2 regions of the Nonomuraea sp. NPDC047529 genome follow, and region 2 is predicted to be linked to the other one. Evidence: riboswitches for the same ligand, from Rfam matches in the RefSeq annotation. Region 2 holds a riboswitch; the other holds the start of a gene.
What was found. A riboswitch is a leader RNA that binds a small molecule or an ion and turns the genes downstream of it on or off. The one in region 2 is predicted to bind thiamine pyrophosphate.
Positions count from the first base shown of each region.

Region 1: it holds a riboswitch for thiamine pyrophosphate, as region 2 does, so the genes downstream of both, ABZ815_RS34090 (FAD-dependent oxidoreductase) here and ABZ815_RS02465 (cytosine permease) in region 2, are expected to answer to the same signal.

Region 1 is NZ_JBEYTJ010000027.1:24,349-31,612, forward strand. Features, by position in the region: gene ABZ815_RS34080 (thiazole synthase) at 1-374, opposite strand, end outside; gene thiS (sulfur carrier protein ThiS) at 367-567, opposite strand; gene ABZ815_RS34090 (FAD-dependent oxidoreductase) at 564-2,105, opposite strand; TPP riboswitch at 2,095-2,211, opposite strand; gene ABZ815_RS34095 (FAD-dependent oxidoreductase) at 2,264-3,433, shown strand; gene ABZ815_RS34100 (Rv2175c family DNA-binding protein) at 3,464-3,838, shown strand; gene thiE (thiamine phosphate synthase) at 3,816-4,469, shown strand; gene ABZ815_RS34110 (polyprenyl synthetase family protein) at 4,532-5,599, opposite strand; gene metF (methylenetetrahydrofolate reductase [NAD(P)H]) at 5,685-6,605, shown strand; gene ABZ815_RS34120 (GNAT family N-acetyltransferase) at 6,793-7,264, opposite strand, start outside.
Region 2 is NZ_JBEYTJ010000001.1:471,627-478,890, reverse strand. Features, by position in the region: gene ABZ815_RS02480 (TenA family protein) at 1-596, shown strand, start outside; gene ABZ815_RS02475 (DNA-formamidopyrimidine glycosylase family protein) at 634-1,512, shown strand; gene ABZ815_RS02470 (rhodanese-like domain-containing protein) at 1,539-1,862, shown strand; TPP riboswitch at 1,914-2,027, shown strand; gene ABZ815_RS02465 (cytosine permease) at 2,018-3,385, shown strand; gene ABZ815_RS02460 (methylated-DNA--[protein]-cysteine S-methyltransferase) at 3,371-3,943, opposite strand; gene ABZ815_RS02455 (PAS domain-containing sensor histidine kinase) at 4,039-5,907, shown strand; gene ABZ815_RS02450 (ATP-binding protein) at 6,059-6,484, shown strand; gene ABZ815_RS02445 (YidC/Oxa1 family membrane protein insertase) at 6,481-7,122, opposite strand; gene ABZ815_RS02440 (DUF6412 domain-containing protein) at 7,195-7,264, opposite strand, start outside.

The DNA.
Region 1 (7,264 bases), on a different contig from region 2:
AACCCGTCGGCCACCAGCCGCTCGGCCGCGTCGAACGTCTCGATCGGGTCGGGCAGCAGCGTGCGCTCGTCGGAGATGACCTCTAGCTTGACCCAGTTCGTCCCCAGGGCCTCGCGGGCCAGCCGGGCTGTCAGGACGGCCTCGCCCGCGGTGAAGCAGCCCGCGGTGTTGGGCAGCACCTTGATGTCGCGGCGGCGCAGCACGTCGAGGACCGAGCCGCGGGCGCCGGGGTCGAGCCGCCGCATGGCCACCGTGGTCAGCTGGGTGCCCGAGGCGGCCAGCGCCTGGTCGAGCACCTCCAGTGAGGGCGCGCCGCCGGTGCCCATGATGAGCCGGGAGGAGAACTTCTCCCCGGCGATGATCAGCTCATCCACCCTGCACCGCCGTCAGCACCTCGACGCGGTCGCGGTCGCCGAGCGCCGTCGTCTCCCACGAGCTGCGCGTCACCACCTCGTCGTTCACGGCCACCGCGACCCCGGTGGTGGCGGTGGTCAGCGTCCGTACGGCCTGGGCCACGGTGGTGCCGTCGGCCACCTCGTGCGCGGCGCCGTTGATCGTCACAATCATGAAATATCCCGAAATCTCGCGGGCGAGCACAGCGCGGCCAGCTCGCCCTCCTCACCCGTCAGAATCCCCGCACCCGGCAACGACCCCGCCCCGCGTGACGCCGCCCCTGAGGACGCGGCCGCCCCTGCAGACGCCGCTCCTGAGGCCGTTGGCCCCTTGGGGGCTGCCCCTGATGGCGGCGTCACCGTGGTGGGGGGCGCAGGGGACGGTGTCGCCGCGGCAGGGGTCGTGAGGGTTGCTGTGACCAGGGCCGCCGTGAGGGGGGCCAGCAGGACCCCGCCCCGGTGGTGGCCGGTCGCCAGCACCAGCCCGGGAGCCTCGCCCGGCCCGATGATCGGCAGGTTGTCGGGGGTGCCCGGCCGCAGCCCGGCGACCACGTCGGCGACCTCCAGCTCGGTGACGCCCGGCACCAGCTCCCTGGCGTCCCGCAGCAGCTCGTAGAGCCCGCCGGCGGTCACCCGGGTGTCGAACCCCAGCTCCTCCTGCGTGGCCCCGAGCACCAGCTCGCCGTCGCCCCTGGGGACGAGGTAGACGGGGGCGCCGTGCACCATCCCGCGTACGCACCGCCCGAGCAGCGGCTGCGGCGAGCGCAACCGCATGATCTGTCCCTTGACCGGCCGTACCGGCACGCCGGCCAGCTCTCCGCTCCACGCCCCGGCGGCCAGCACCACGCGATCGGCCGCGATCTCCCGCACGGCGGCGCCAGGCTGACCCGGGTCGGGTTCGAGGCGCACACCGATCACGGCACCCGCCGCGGCCCCGGTCATCGCCCCGATCCCAGCGCCGGTCCCAGCACCGATCCCAGCGTCGGTCCCAGTGCCGGTCGTGGTGTCGCCGTCGCGCAGCAGCTCGGTCACCCGCGCCCGCACCAGGGGCACGCCCAGCCGGTCGAGCGCGGCCAGCAGCGCCGCCGTGACGCGGCGCGGGTCGACCCAGGCGTCACCGGGGGCCAGCAGCCCGCCGCGCACCGACGGGGCCAGCATGGGCTCCAGGCGGCGGCACTCGCGCCCGGTCAGCCGCTCCACCCGGAGCCCCAGCTTGTCCATGAACGCCGCCAGGTCGTCGAGCGCCGCGAGGTCGTCGGCCCCGAAGGCGACGTCGAGCGTGCCGTCGGCGCGCAGGTCGAGCCCCCGGCGCGCGGCCTCCATCGACCCCGCCTCCCCGGCCACCCGCCCGAACCCGCCGCCGAACCCCGCGCCGGATCCCGAGCTGGTCCCACTGGCGAGCCCCGCGCCGAAGCCCGAGCCGGTGCCACCGGCGAGCCCTGTGGCGAAGCCCGCGGCGGACCCGTCGTCCAGCCCCGCGTCGGCGGCCAGCTCGGCCGCGAAGGACGGCCACCGGCTCAGCGACGCGGCCCCCAGCCGCAGCAGCGGCTCCTCGGTGTAGGCGACCTCGCTGACGGGGGCGAGCATCCCGGCCGCCGCGTAGGAGGCCCCGCGGCCCGGGGCCGGGTCGACCACCGTGACGGGCGACCCCGCTCGGGCCAGCCGCCAGGCGATCGACAACCCGACGACCCCGCCGCCCACGATCACATTCATCCGCGCTCCCTTCGCCGGCATGATCCGGATCAGGTGTCTTGCGGTCGAAGGCCCGTTCAAGCCTTCCTCTCAGCCCGGTGACGGCCGGACTCCCGCGCGTCTTGCCCTCCCAGCCTACGGCCTCGGTGCGACGCGCCGGCACGGCCCCCGTTATGGTCATGAACGTGAACCATGTCGTAGTGGTGGGAGCGGGCCTGGCCGGGCTGCGGAGCGCCGAGGCGCTGCGCGGGCGCGGCTTCACCGGACGGATCACGCTGATCGGCCAGGAGCGCCATCGGCCCTACGACCGCCCGCCTCTGTCCAAGGCCGTCCTGTCGGGCGCCGCCGACTCCAGCTTCCTGGAGGCCGACCTCGACGCGCTGGAGATCGACTTCTGGCCCGGCGTCACCGCCAAGGCCCTGCGCCAGGGCGTCCTGGAGACGACCGAGGGCGAGCTCGGCTATGACGGCCTGGTGATCGCCACCGGCGCCGAGCCGATCACCGTGCCCGGCGACGGCCCCCAGCACGTCCTGCGCACCCTCGACGACGCCCACGAGTTGCGCGCCGGGCTGGTGGCCGGGGCGCACGTCGCGATCATCGGCGCGGGCTGGATCGGCGCCGAGGTCGCCACCGCCGCCCGCAAGGCCGGTTGCACGGTGACCGTGATCGAGGCCGGCCCCACCCCGCTGGCCAACGCCGTGGGCCCGGAGATCGGCGCCCGCACCCTGCACTGGTACGACGGCATCGACCTGCGCCTGAACACCATGGTCGACGAGGTGGACGAGGGCGGCGTACGGCTGGTGGGCGGCGAGTTCGTCCAGGCCCACGTGGTCGTCACCGGCATCGGCGTGCGGCCCGCCATCGAATGGCTGGCCGGTTCCGACATCGACCTGCACAACGGCGTCGTCACCGACGAGCACCTGCGCACGTCCATGCCGGGTGTGGTCGCGGCCGGCGACTGCGCCGCCTGGTGGTCGCGCCGCTACGGCACCCGGCTCCGCGTCGAGCACTGGGACACCGCGCTCGGCTCGCCCGAGGTCGCCGCCGCGACCCTGCTGGGCGAGGAGGCCGTCTACGATCCGGCGCCCTACTTCTGGTCCGAGCAGTTCGGTCACATGGTCCAGTACATCGGCCACCATCCCTCCGGCGACCGCCTGGTCTACCGGGGCGAGCCCGAGGGCAAGTGGTCGGCTGTCTGGCTGACCTCGGGCGACACCCTCGCCGCGGTGCTCGCCGTCGACCGGCCCCGGGACTACGTGCAGGGCCGTAGGATCATCGAAGGCGGTCACCGCCTCGACACAGAACGCCTGGTAGATCCAGAGGTCCCCCTACGGGATTGTGTTGTTTGAGCAAGGACGGCATGTGGTAGTTGTGGTTTCGTGACGCTTTCTGTTGCACAGATCGACCGGGAGACCGACCAGCTCGTCGACGAGTGGCTCACTCTCCCCGAAGTGGCCTCACGCCTCGACCTTTCGATCGGGCGGGCCAAGCAACTCCTCAAGGACCACAAGCTGCTCGGCGTACGCCGAGGCGGCGGCGGGCCGCAGGTGCCCGCGGTGTTCCTCGACGGGAAGGACGTGATGAAGGGCCTGCCCGGCACACTGACCGTGTTGCTCGACGCCGGCTACGACGACGTGGAGTCGCTGCGCTGGCTCTTCACCCCAGACGAGTCCCTGCCGGGGTCGCCCATCGAGGCGATCAAGGCCGGCCGTCACACGGAGGTCAAGCGGCGTGCCCAGGCCCTCGGTTTCTGAGGCCCGCCTCTATCTCTGCACCGACGGCCGCCGCGACCGCGGCGACCTGGCAGAGTTCCTCGATGCGGTGCTGGCCGGCGGCGTGGACATCATCCAGCTGCGGGAGAAGGGCCTGGAGGCACGCGAAGAACTCGCGCTCCTGGAAGTCTTCCGCGACGCCTGCGACCGGCACGGCAAGCTGCTGGCCGTCAACGACCGGGCGGACATCGCCTACGCCGCCCGGCCCGACGTGCTCCACCTGGGGCAGGACGACCTTCCCGTGACGGTCGCGCGAGAGATACTCGGCGACGACATCGTCATCGGCCGGTCCACCCACTCCATCGCCGAGGCGTCCGCCGCGGCCGTGGAGGAGGGCGTCGACTACTTCTGCTGCGGCCCGATCTGGCCCACGCCGACCAAGCCGGGCCGCCACGCGCCAGGCCCGGCGCTGCTGCGGCACGCCGCGTCGCTGGGGTCGGCCTCGGACCCGGAATCGCCGCGGCCGTGGTTCGGGATCGGCGGCATCGACCTCGCCAACCTCGACGAGGTCATGTCGTACGGCGTGAGCCGCGTGGTGGTCGTACGCGCGATCACCGACGCGGAGGACCCGGGGGCGGCGGCGGCCGAGTTCGCCAAGCGCCTGAGCCCCTGAACCGACCGGGCGCCCGTCCTCGACGGGCGCCCCAGGCCAGGTGCCCGGCCAGAGTGCCGGGGTCAGGTCTTGCGGGACGTCGCGGCGATGGCCAGCTCGGTCAGCGCCGTGCGCGCCTCGGCGGTGACGGGCGCCTCGTCGAGCGCGGTCAGGGCGTCGGCGAGATAGCCGGCGATCAGGTCTTCGCACTCCCGCAGCGCGCCGGTGTCCGTGATGATCTCGCGCAGGGCGGTCACCCCGTCCTCGTCGAGCGCGGGGTCGCCGAGCAGCCTGCGCACCGTCGCGGCCGACTCCGGCGTGGCCGCGGCCAGGGTACGGGCCACCAGCATCGTGCGCTTGCCCTCCCGCAGGTCGTCGCCGGCCGGCTTGCCGGTCTGGGCCGGGTCTCCGAACACGCCGAGGATGTCGTCCCTGAGCTGGAAGGCGATGCCGACGCGGCGGCCGTAGCCGGTGCACAGCTCGTCCATCCACGGCTCCAGGGCGGCGGCGGCGAGCACCAGGCCGAGCCGGAGCGGCTGCTCCACCGAGTACTTGCCGCTCTTGAACAGCGCCACCCGCAGCGCCGACTCGAAGGTGTTCTCGCCGTGGGCCTGCTCCAGCAGGTCGAGGTACTGGCCGCACATCAGCTCGGTGCGCATGTGGTCGTGGACGGGCTGGGCGGCGGCCAGCGACGCCGGCGGCAGGCCGCTGGTGCGCCACATCTCGCCCGACCACACCAGCAGCAGGTTGCCCAGCAGGATCGCGGCGCCCTCGCCGAACTGGTCGGCCGAGCCGTGCCAGCCCTCCTTCTCGTGCAGGGTCTGGAAGCGGCGGTGGGCGGCCGGCATGCCCCTGCGCAGGTCGCTCTTGTCCATCACGTCGTCGTGCACGAGCGCGCTGGCCTGCAACAGCTCCAGCGACGCGGCGGCGGTGAAGATCTCCGGCACGTCGGTGCCGCCCGCGCCGCGCCAGCCCCAGTAGCAGAACGCGGGACGCAGGCGCTTGCCGCCGGCCAGCAGGTCGCCCGCGGCGGTGCGCAGCGGTTCGAGTTCGGCGTCGCCCGAGGCGGGCAGTTGCCGTTCGACGAACTCCCCCAAGGCGCGCTCCACCTGGGTGCGCAGGGCGTCCATGCTCGCGGCGTCAGTGGTCATGCCTTGAGACTAGTGGGCGCGGACTCGGGTTCGGGTCCCCGGTCTAGGGGCGGTCGACCCGGACACCGGCCTGTACGCTTGGTGCATGGCGCTTGGTCGACCCTCCGTCCTGCCCGATCGTGTCCCCACCGTCCGCGAGCTGCTCGCCACCGGTGGCCGGTCGTTCTCCTTCGAGTTCTTCCCCCCGAAGACCGACGAGGGCGAGCGGCAGCTCTGGAAGGCGATCAGGGAGCTGGAGTCGCTGCGGCCCACGTTCGTCTCGGTGACCTACGGCGCCGGCGGCTCGACCCGCGACCGCACGGTCGACATCGTCGAGCGCCTGGCCCACGACACCACGCTCACCCCTGTGGCGCACTTCACGGCGGTCAACCACTCGCTGCGTGAGCTGCGTCACCTGGTCGGCCGCTTCGCCGACGCGGGCGTGCGCAACATCCTGGCCGTGCGCGGCGACCCGCCCGGCGACCCGACCGCCGAGTGGGTGCGCCACCCCGAGGGCGTGCTCTACGCCGAGGAGCTGGTGCGGCTCATCCGGCAGGCGGGTGAGTTCTGCGTGGGCGTGGCGGCGTTCCCGTACAAGCATCCGCGATCGCCGTCCGTCGAGTCCGACACCGACTACTTCGTGCGCAAGTGCCGCGCGGGCGCCGACTACGCGATCACCCAGATGTTCTTCCAGGCCGACGACTACCTGCGGCTGCGCGACCGGGTGGCGGCCCAGGGCTGTGACACGCCGATCATCCCGTGCATCATGCCGGTCACCCAGATGAGCACGATCGCGCGTTCGGAGCAGCTGTCGGGGGCGCCGTTCCCGTCCGACGTGGCGGCCCGCTTCGAGGCGGTCGCCGACGACCCGGCCGCGGTGCGGGCGCTGGGCATCGAGCACGGCGCGGAGCTGTGCCAGCGGCTGCTCGACGAGGGCGCGCCCGGGATCCACTTCATCACGTTCAACCGGTCCAGCGCCTCGCGCGAGGTGTTCCAGCGCCTGACGCCGGTCGCCGCCACCGCCTGACCCCGTACAAACCCCCCGTACAAGGCGGTGCCCGTCACCCGCCCGCAGGGGGACCGGGCGGGTGACGGGCAAGGGGTGGTATCCGGTAGGTAACGTGTCCGTCACTTTCTGTCACCAAGATGCCCGGCGGCATGCCCAGGCAAACCCGTCAAGCCCAGGGCTTTACCCGCGGTGACGTGCGAAGCGTTCAGTCGAGGGGGAGTGGGCGGCCCACGATGGCGTACTCCTCGTGGCCGCCGGGGAAGACGAAGCGGGTCAGCAGGTCGGTGAAGCCCAGGCCGGCGTAGAGGTGGCGGGCGGCCGTGGGGCGGTCGTGGGTGGACAGCACGGCCGAGCGTTCGGGGCGGCCGGCGCACAGGGTCCTGATCATGGCCCGGCCGATGCCCTTGCCCTGGTGATCGGGGTGCACGTGGATCTCGGCCAGCTCGAACGCGTGGCCCATCCAGGCGTGCGCGGCCTCCTCGCCGGCCTCGTCGGCCAGCGCCCTGCTCACCACGTCGTGCCACCACTGGCCGGTCGCGCCGCGGAATCCGTAGGCGAAGCCGACGATCCGGGGGCGTTCCGTGCCGGTCGGGTCCCGCAGCTCTGCGAAATAGCACTGGAAATGGGGATATGTCCCGTGATTTCGCATGATGGTCTTGCGGCCGGAGATCTGCTCG
Region 2 (7,264 bases):
CGGAAAAACTTCACGCGATCGGACGTCCGCTGCTCCAGGCGCAGCTCGACCATCCCACGGTGGCCGGGATCGGGCGTGGCGACCTGCCGGAGCCGGTCTTCCGGTCCTGGCTGGAGCAGGACTACCTGTACCTGCTCGACTACGTGCGGGTGTTCTCCAGGCTGGCCTGGCAGGCGCCGGACGGGCATCTGGGGGACCTGGTGGATCTGGCGCACGCGACGTACCACGACGAGTTGCGCCTGCATCGGTCGTTGTCGGCGGAGTTCGGGGCCGACCTGGACAACGCGGTGAAGGGGCCGGCGTGTGTGGCGTACACGGCGTTCCTGTTGGAGGCGGCGGGGTCTTATGGGGAGGGGCTGGCCGCGCTTTATCCGTGCATGTGGGGATATTCGAGTCTTGGGAAGATCCTTGCGGAGAACCCGCCGGCCGAGCCGCGTTACCGGGCCTGGGTGGACACGTACGCCGATCCCGGGTTCGCGGCGCTGACCGTACGGATCGGGCAGATGATCGACGAGGCCGACCCCGACCCCGTACGGGCGGAGGCGCTGTTCACCGAGGGCATGGCCCACGAACTCGCCTTCTGGGACGTGCCGTAGTCGCGTGACGGCCCGGCGCGCGCCATACCCTGGTGGCATGCCGGAACTTCCCGAAGTGGAGTCGCTCACCCACTTCCTGCGCGAGCGGGCGGTCGGCCGTTCGATCGCGGGCGTGGACGTCGTCGCCTTCCAGGCGCTCAAGACGTTCGACCCGCCGGTCACCGCGCTCGGCGGGCTCACCGTCACGGGCGTGTCGAGGCACGGCAAGTTCCTCGACCTCGACTGCGACGGCCTGCATCTGATCATCCACCTGGCCCGCGCCGGCTGGCTGCGCTGGCGTGACGACCTGTCCGGCGCGCGGCCGGTGCGGCCGGGCAAGGGGCCGCTGGCCGTACGCGTACGGCTGGCGCCCGACGACGACGGCCTGGCCCCCGGGTTCGAGCTGACCGAGGCCGGCACGCAGAAGCGGCTGGCCGTCTACGTCACCGACAAGCCGGAGGACGTCCCGGGCGTCGCCGCCCTGGGCCCCGACCCGCTCGACGACGCCTTCACCGTCGAGGCGCTCAAGCGCATCGTGGGCGGCAACCGTGCCCAGATCAAGGGCCTGCTGCGCGACCAGAAGGTGATCGCCGGCATCGGCAACGCCTACTCCGACGAGGTGTTGCACGCCGCCAGGATGTCGCCGTTCAAGATCGCGGCGACGCTGACCGACGCGCAGATCGCCGACCTGCACGAGGCCATCGTGACGACGTTGCACGACGCCGTGGAGCGGGCGCACGGGCTGGCGGCCAAGGACCTCAAGGCGGAGAAGAAGTCCGGGCTGCGCGTGCACAACCGGGCGGGCCAGCCGTGCGACGTGTGCGGCGACACGATCCGCGAGGTGTCGTTCGCCGACTCCTCGCTCCAGTACTGCCCGACCTGCCAGACGGGCGGCAGGCCGCTGGCCGACCGGCGGATGTCGCGCCTGCTCAAGTAGGGTCCCGGGCGCGGGATGATGGAAGCATGACCGTTCCAGAGATCGAGGCCACCGCCGTTCCCGACGACGCCTACCTGCTCGACGTCCGCGAACAGGACGAATGGCTGGCCGGCCACGCCCCCGAGGCCGTGCACATCCCCATGTCGCAGATCCAGGGCCGCGTCGAGGAGGTGCCCGCCGACCGCACCGTCTACGTGGTGTGCCGGGTGGGCGGCCGGTCGATGCAGGTCACGGCGTGGCTCAACCAGCTCGGGCGCGACGCCGTCAACGTGGGCGGCGGCATGCAGTCGTGGGAGTTCGCGCGCCGTCCGATGGTCAGCGAGACCGGACAGCAGCCGTTCGTGGCCTGAATGCCCCACTGTGGCGGTTCTTCCGCCACTGAGGCATGATGAGGGCGCCAACTGCATAGTCGCGGGAGCTCGGGGTGCCGGGCTGAGAGGGCAGCAACACAGCCGCTGCCGACCGCCTGAACCTGTCCGGGTAATGCCGGCGTAGGGAGTGTGCGATGACGCATGTCGTCGACGAAGTACCGCTGACCCTTGACGGCGCGCCCCCCAAGACCCTCGGCGTCCTCGACCAGGGCGCGCTCTGGGCCAACCTCGGCGTCAGCCTCCTCGGTTTCTCCGGGGCGCTCATCCTGATCGACCCGCTGGGCGGCGCCCCGCTCAGCCTCGTGGCCGCGCTCACGGCCGCCGTGGTCGGCAGCCTCATCGGCACCGCCATGGTGGGCCTGTCGGCCATTCCCGGCACGCAGACCGGGCGGCCGGCCATGGTGCTGCTGCGCGGGCTGTTCGGGGCGAAGATGTCGTACGTCCCGTCCGTGCTGAACATCGTGCAGATGCTCGGCTGGGGGGCCTTCGAGCTCTGGGTGATCGCCAAGGCCGCGAACGCCATCTTCGGGGACGTCCCGTACCAGGTGTGGGTGGTGGTGGCGGGCGTGCTGACCACCGCGCTGGCCGTCTGGCCGCTCGGGTCGATCAGGCTGCTGCGCCGGTACGTGACCGTCGGCGTGATCGTGTCGCTGATCTGGTTCACCGTGTCGTTCCTGGGTGAGGCGCCGACGTACACGGGCGGGTCGTGGACGGCCTTCGCCCCGGCCGTCGACTACGTGATCGCCCTGTCGGTGTCGTGGGTGCCGATGGCCGCCGACTTCGCCAGGCACTCGCGCTCCAGCCGGGCCGCCTTCACCGGCGTCGTCGGCGGCTACACCGTCGCCCAGGTGGCCTGCCTGGCCCTCGGCGTGTACGCGGTGGCCATCGCGGGCGCCCAGGCGGTCCAGGCCGACGGCATGGTCGTGTTCCAGCCGTTCGTCGTGGCGCCGCTGGGCGCGCTGTTCTTCGGCATCCTGGTGCTGCGCGAGACCGACCAGTCCTTCGCCAACGTCTACTCCACCACCGTCTCGCTCCAGAACCTCATGCCGAAGGTCGACCGGCGGGTCGTCTCCACCGCGATCGGCGTGCTCACCACCGCGATCGCCCTGGTCGTGGACGTCACCTCCTACGGCGCGTTCCTCGGCGTGATCGGCGCGGTGTTCGTGCCGATGTTCGCGGTGCTGGCCGTCGACTACTTCGTGCTCGGCGGCGCCGCCCGCTGGAACACCGCCGAGGACGCGCCCTCGCGCTGGCTGATGCTGCTGCCGTGGGCGCTCGGCTTCGCCGCCTACTGGTTCACCACCTCGACGCCCACCGTCGCCGGCTGGGACGACTTCTGGGCGGCCGCCCGCGACGCGGTCGGCTTCACACGGGAGATGTGGATGAACGGCGCGCTCGGCGGCGCGCTCGTCGCCGCCCTGGTGACCCTGCTGATCGGTGGGCTGACCGGTGGACTGACCGGTGGGCTCACCAGGGGCCTGCGCCGGTCAGCGGGCCGTTGAGACGCGGCGCTCGACGTTGAGCAGGTGCTGCTTGGCGGCCACGCCTCCGGCGTAGTCGCCGAGCTCGCCGTCCTCACGGACCACCCGATGGGAGGGCACGATCACGCAGACGGGGTTGGCGCCGACCGCGTTGCCGACCGCGCGCAGCGCGCGCGGCCGTCCGATGCTCGCGCCGATCTCCTCGTACGTCGTGGTCGTGCCGTAGGGGACGGCCATGGTCTTCTGCAGCACGCTACGGGCGAACGGCGTGGCCAGCGCGAGGTCGACCGGCGTGGCGAACGTGCGCAGCCGCCCGGAGAAGTACGCGTCGAGCTCCCGGCGCACCGGGTCGAGACGGCGGGCGTCGGGCCCGATGAACGTGCCGACCTCCTTGGCCACCCGCTCGTACACGACGTTCTCGGACTCGAAACTGCAGGCCGCGATGCCTTTGCCGGTGACCGCCAGGACGAGCCTGCCCACGGCGCCGTCGTAGGTGCCGAACGCGATGTGCGGCGGGCCCTCGCCCTTGTAGGTGTTGGAGGTCACTCTCAGCAGGGCATCGAGGTCGCTGCTCGACATGCCTCTCACCCGTTTCAGCCACCGGAATCTTCGTGAGCGCAGCGTATCGGACGGATCGCCCGTCAGACCCACCACGCCACGTGCACTATGGAGGTGTGGGGGACACATGGGTCGGCAGTGACGAGGAGATCGCTCGCGCTGTGCTCGCCGGTTCCCCCAACGCCGTGGTGGCGCTCGACCGCGACCAGAGCGTGCTGGTCTGGAACGCGGCGGCCGAGCAGCTGTTCGGCTGGACGGCCGCCGAGATGCTGGGGCGCCGGGCGCCGATCGTCCCCGACGAACTGACCGCCGAGCACAACGCGGTGCTGGAGCGCGTACGGACCGGGGGGCAGGTGTCGTTGCGCACCAAGCGCGTCCACAAGGACGGCGGCGCGCTCGACCTGCGGGTGGACATCAACGCCCTGCGCCTGGGCAACTCCGTGGTCGGCTACGTCTGCGTCCACCATCCCGCCCGGGCCGACGAGGTGGCCGGGCTGCGCATGGAACGCCGGGCCAGGCTGGTGCGCCGGCTCACCGACGTGGTCGGCGACATCAACTCCGAGCTGGAGCTGCCGGCCGTGCTCGACCGGATCTCGGCCAGCCTGACCGAGCTGACGGGCGCGGACGCTGGCGGCTTCGTGCTGATCGAGGGGGAGCGGCTGCGGCTGGTCAGCACGTACCGGCTGCCGGAGACGCTCAGGGGCACCACCACCGGCCTGCGGACGAGCCTGGTGGACAAGCTCTTACGCACGGGCAAGACCGTGATGCTGGAGTCTCACGGGCTCGACGACCTGGTGTGGGCCAGGCTCAACGGGCTGCACACGATCGCGCTCGGCCTGGCCGCGGTCGGCGGACGCCCCTACGGCGCCCTCTACGCGCTGTTCGCCGGGGCCGTCCCCGGGCACCTGGAGCTGGAGCTCCTCGAACTGCTGGCCGGGCACGCCGGCATCGCGGTCGGCAACGCGGTGGCCTACCAGGAGGCGGTACGGCAGCGGGCGCACGAGCGGGCCGTGTTCGACGCCAGCGCCGACGGCATCGCCGTGCTGGACGACGCCGGCCGGGTCGTGCGCTGGAACCCCGCCGCGGCCGAGCTGACCGCCTTCCCTGCCGACGTCGTGATCGGCGGGCCGCCGCCGTTCCCGCTGCCCAGCCCCGGGGAGAAGCTGACGTTCCAGATGGAGAACGGCCGGTGGCTGGACGTGGTGAGCGCGAAGATCGAGGAGACCGGCGAGGTCGTCATCGACTTCCGCGACGTCACCCAGGCCAAGGAGCTGGAGGAGGCCAAGGACCTCTTCCTGGCCACGACCAGCCACGAGCTGCGTACGCCGATCACGATCGTGCGGGGGTTCGCCAGCACGCTCGACGCGCGCTGGGACAAGATGAGCGACTCCGAACGGCGCTCGGCCGTGCACACGATCGCCGAGCGGGCCGGCTCGCTGGGTCAGCTCATGGACCATCTCCTGCTGGGGGCCAGGGCGGGCGCGGACGAGCTGGCGGTGCGGATCGAGGCGTTCGACCTCGCCGCCCGCATCCACGCGGCCACGCTCGGCCTTCCCGTGTTGTCCGACCGCCACCGCGTCGAGGTCCGCATTCCGGACGGATTGCCCCCGGTGCTGGGCGACGCCCTGGCAACCGACATCGTTTTGGGGCAATTGCTGGAGAACGCGTTTAAATATTCCCCTATGGGTGGATTGATCTGTGTTGAAGCTTGGTCCGAGGGCGACGACGTGGTCGTAGTGGTGGATGACGAGGGGGTCGGAATCTCACCGCCTGACCGCGAACGGATCTTTGAGCGCTTCGTCCAGGTGGACAGCGGGGACCGGAGGCGCTTTGGTGGAGTGGGGCTCGGGCTCTATATCGTGCGCGGTCTGGCCCGGGCGCAGGGGGGAGAAGTGAGTGCTCAACCGAGGTCCGGAGGGGGTACGAGGATGCGGTTGGTGCTGAGGCGCGCTTCCACTATCCGATCCGACACACCGATGCGGTAACGAGGTGGTCACAGTTGAGCTGATCTATCGTCCAATGTGTACAAGCTGTGATCGAGATGCGGTTTCTGCGATTGGCTAACGGGGCATTTCGGTCGTACCGGGGAGTGTTCCCGCGGGGGGCACAGGGAACGGGGAGGTGGGTGTGTCAAGCGTGGTGCTGCTGCCGTACGCGCCGTCCAGCGTCGCCGTCGCCCGCCAGCGTCTGAGCACTGACCTGCAGGATTGTGGGGTCTACACCGCCGCGATCGACGATGCCGTGCTGGTGGTGAGCGAGTTGCTGAGCAACGCGCTGCGGCACGCGCATCCGCTGCCTTCAGGCATGGTGAGGGTCGCCTGGATGCGTAGCGACGATCACATCGAGGTGGCGGTGAGCGACGGGGGTGCGGCGACAGAGCCGCGGGCGGGCCGCCCGACCCTGTCTTCGCTCGGGGGCCGGGGGCTGGGAATCGTCGAATACGTGGCTGAGAGCTGGGGGGTTCGTCACGACGGGGACACGACGACCGTGTGGGCCATCCTGCCCGCACCCAACGGCGCGTCGGTGAACGGGCAGGTCGCGGCCCTGAAGGAGGCCGGTTAGGCGGCCCTGGCCGCTAGCACGGCCCGTTCGGTGACGGCCCATGCCGTGGAGACCACGAGGTACAGGCCGCCCGCCAGGGGGAGCACGAGCGCGGCCAGCGCCGAGCCGTACGGAAGCAGCGGCATGACCTTCCGCAGCAGCTCCGGCTGGTCCTCCGAGACCTTGATCGAGCGTGCCGACAGCCATGCCAGCAGCACGAGCCCCGCGATCACGACGACGAAGACCGAAACCGGCCAACTGATCAGACCGAAATTGGCCACCACACCCGCGATCTGCTGCCCCAGCGGAGCTCCGAACAGCGTGTGCCCGGCCAGCGCGGTCGGATGCGTGGCCACCCTGAACATCAGCCACATGAACGGCAATTGCGCCAGCATCGGCAAGATCCCCGCGAACGGCGACGTGCCTTCCCGGGCGTACAGCGCGGTCAGCTCCTTGGACAACCGCTCGGGATCGCGTCCGTGACGCTTCTGCAGCTTTCGCAGCTCCGGCGCGAGCCGCTGCTTGACCCGGTTGGTACGCGCCTGGCGGACGTTGAGCGGCAGCAGGACCAGGCGTACGGCGAGGGTGAACAGCACGATGGCGAGCGCGGCGTTACCCCCGGACACGCCGATGACGAACGTGACAAGTGAATCGATCATGAGCCCTTCAGACATGACGACGGATCAGGGCTCACAGGTGATGAGCCCCGCTTGACCGGAAGCGGGGCTCGGCTAAGGCGCTCGTGGACGCGGGCGTCCGGCCGCGTCGGGATCGCGCAGCCGCTGGAAGGCCGTGCGGCGC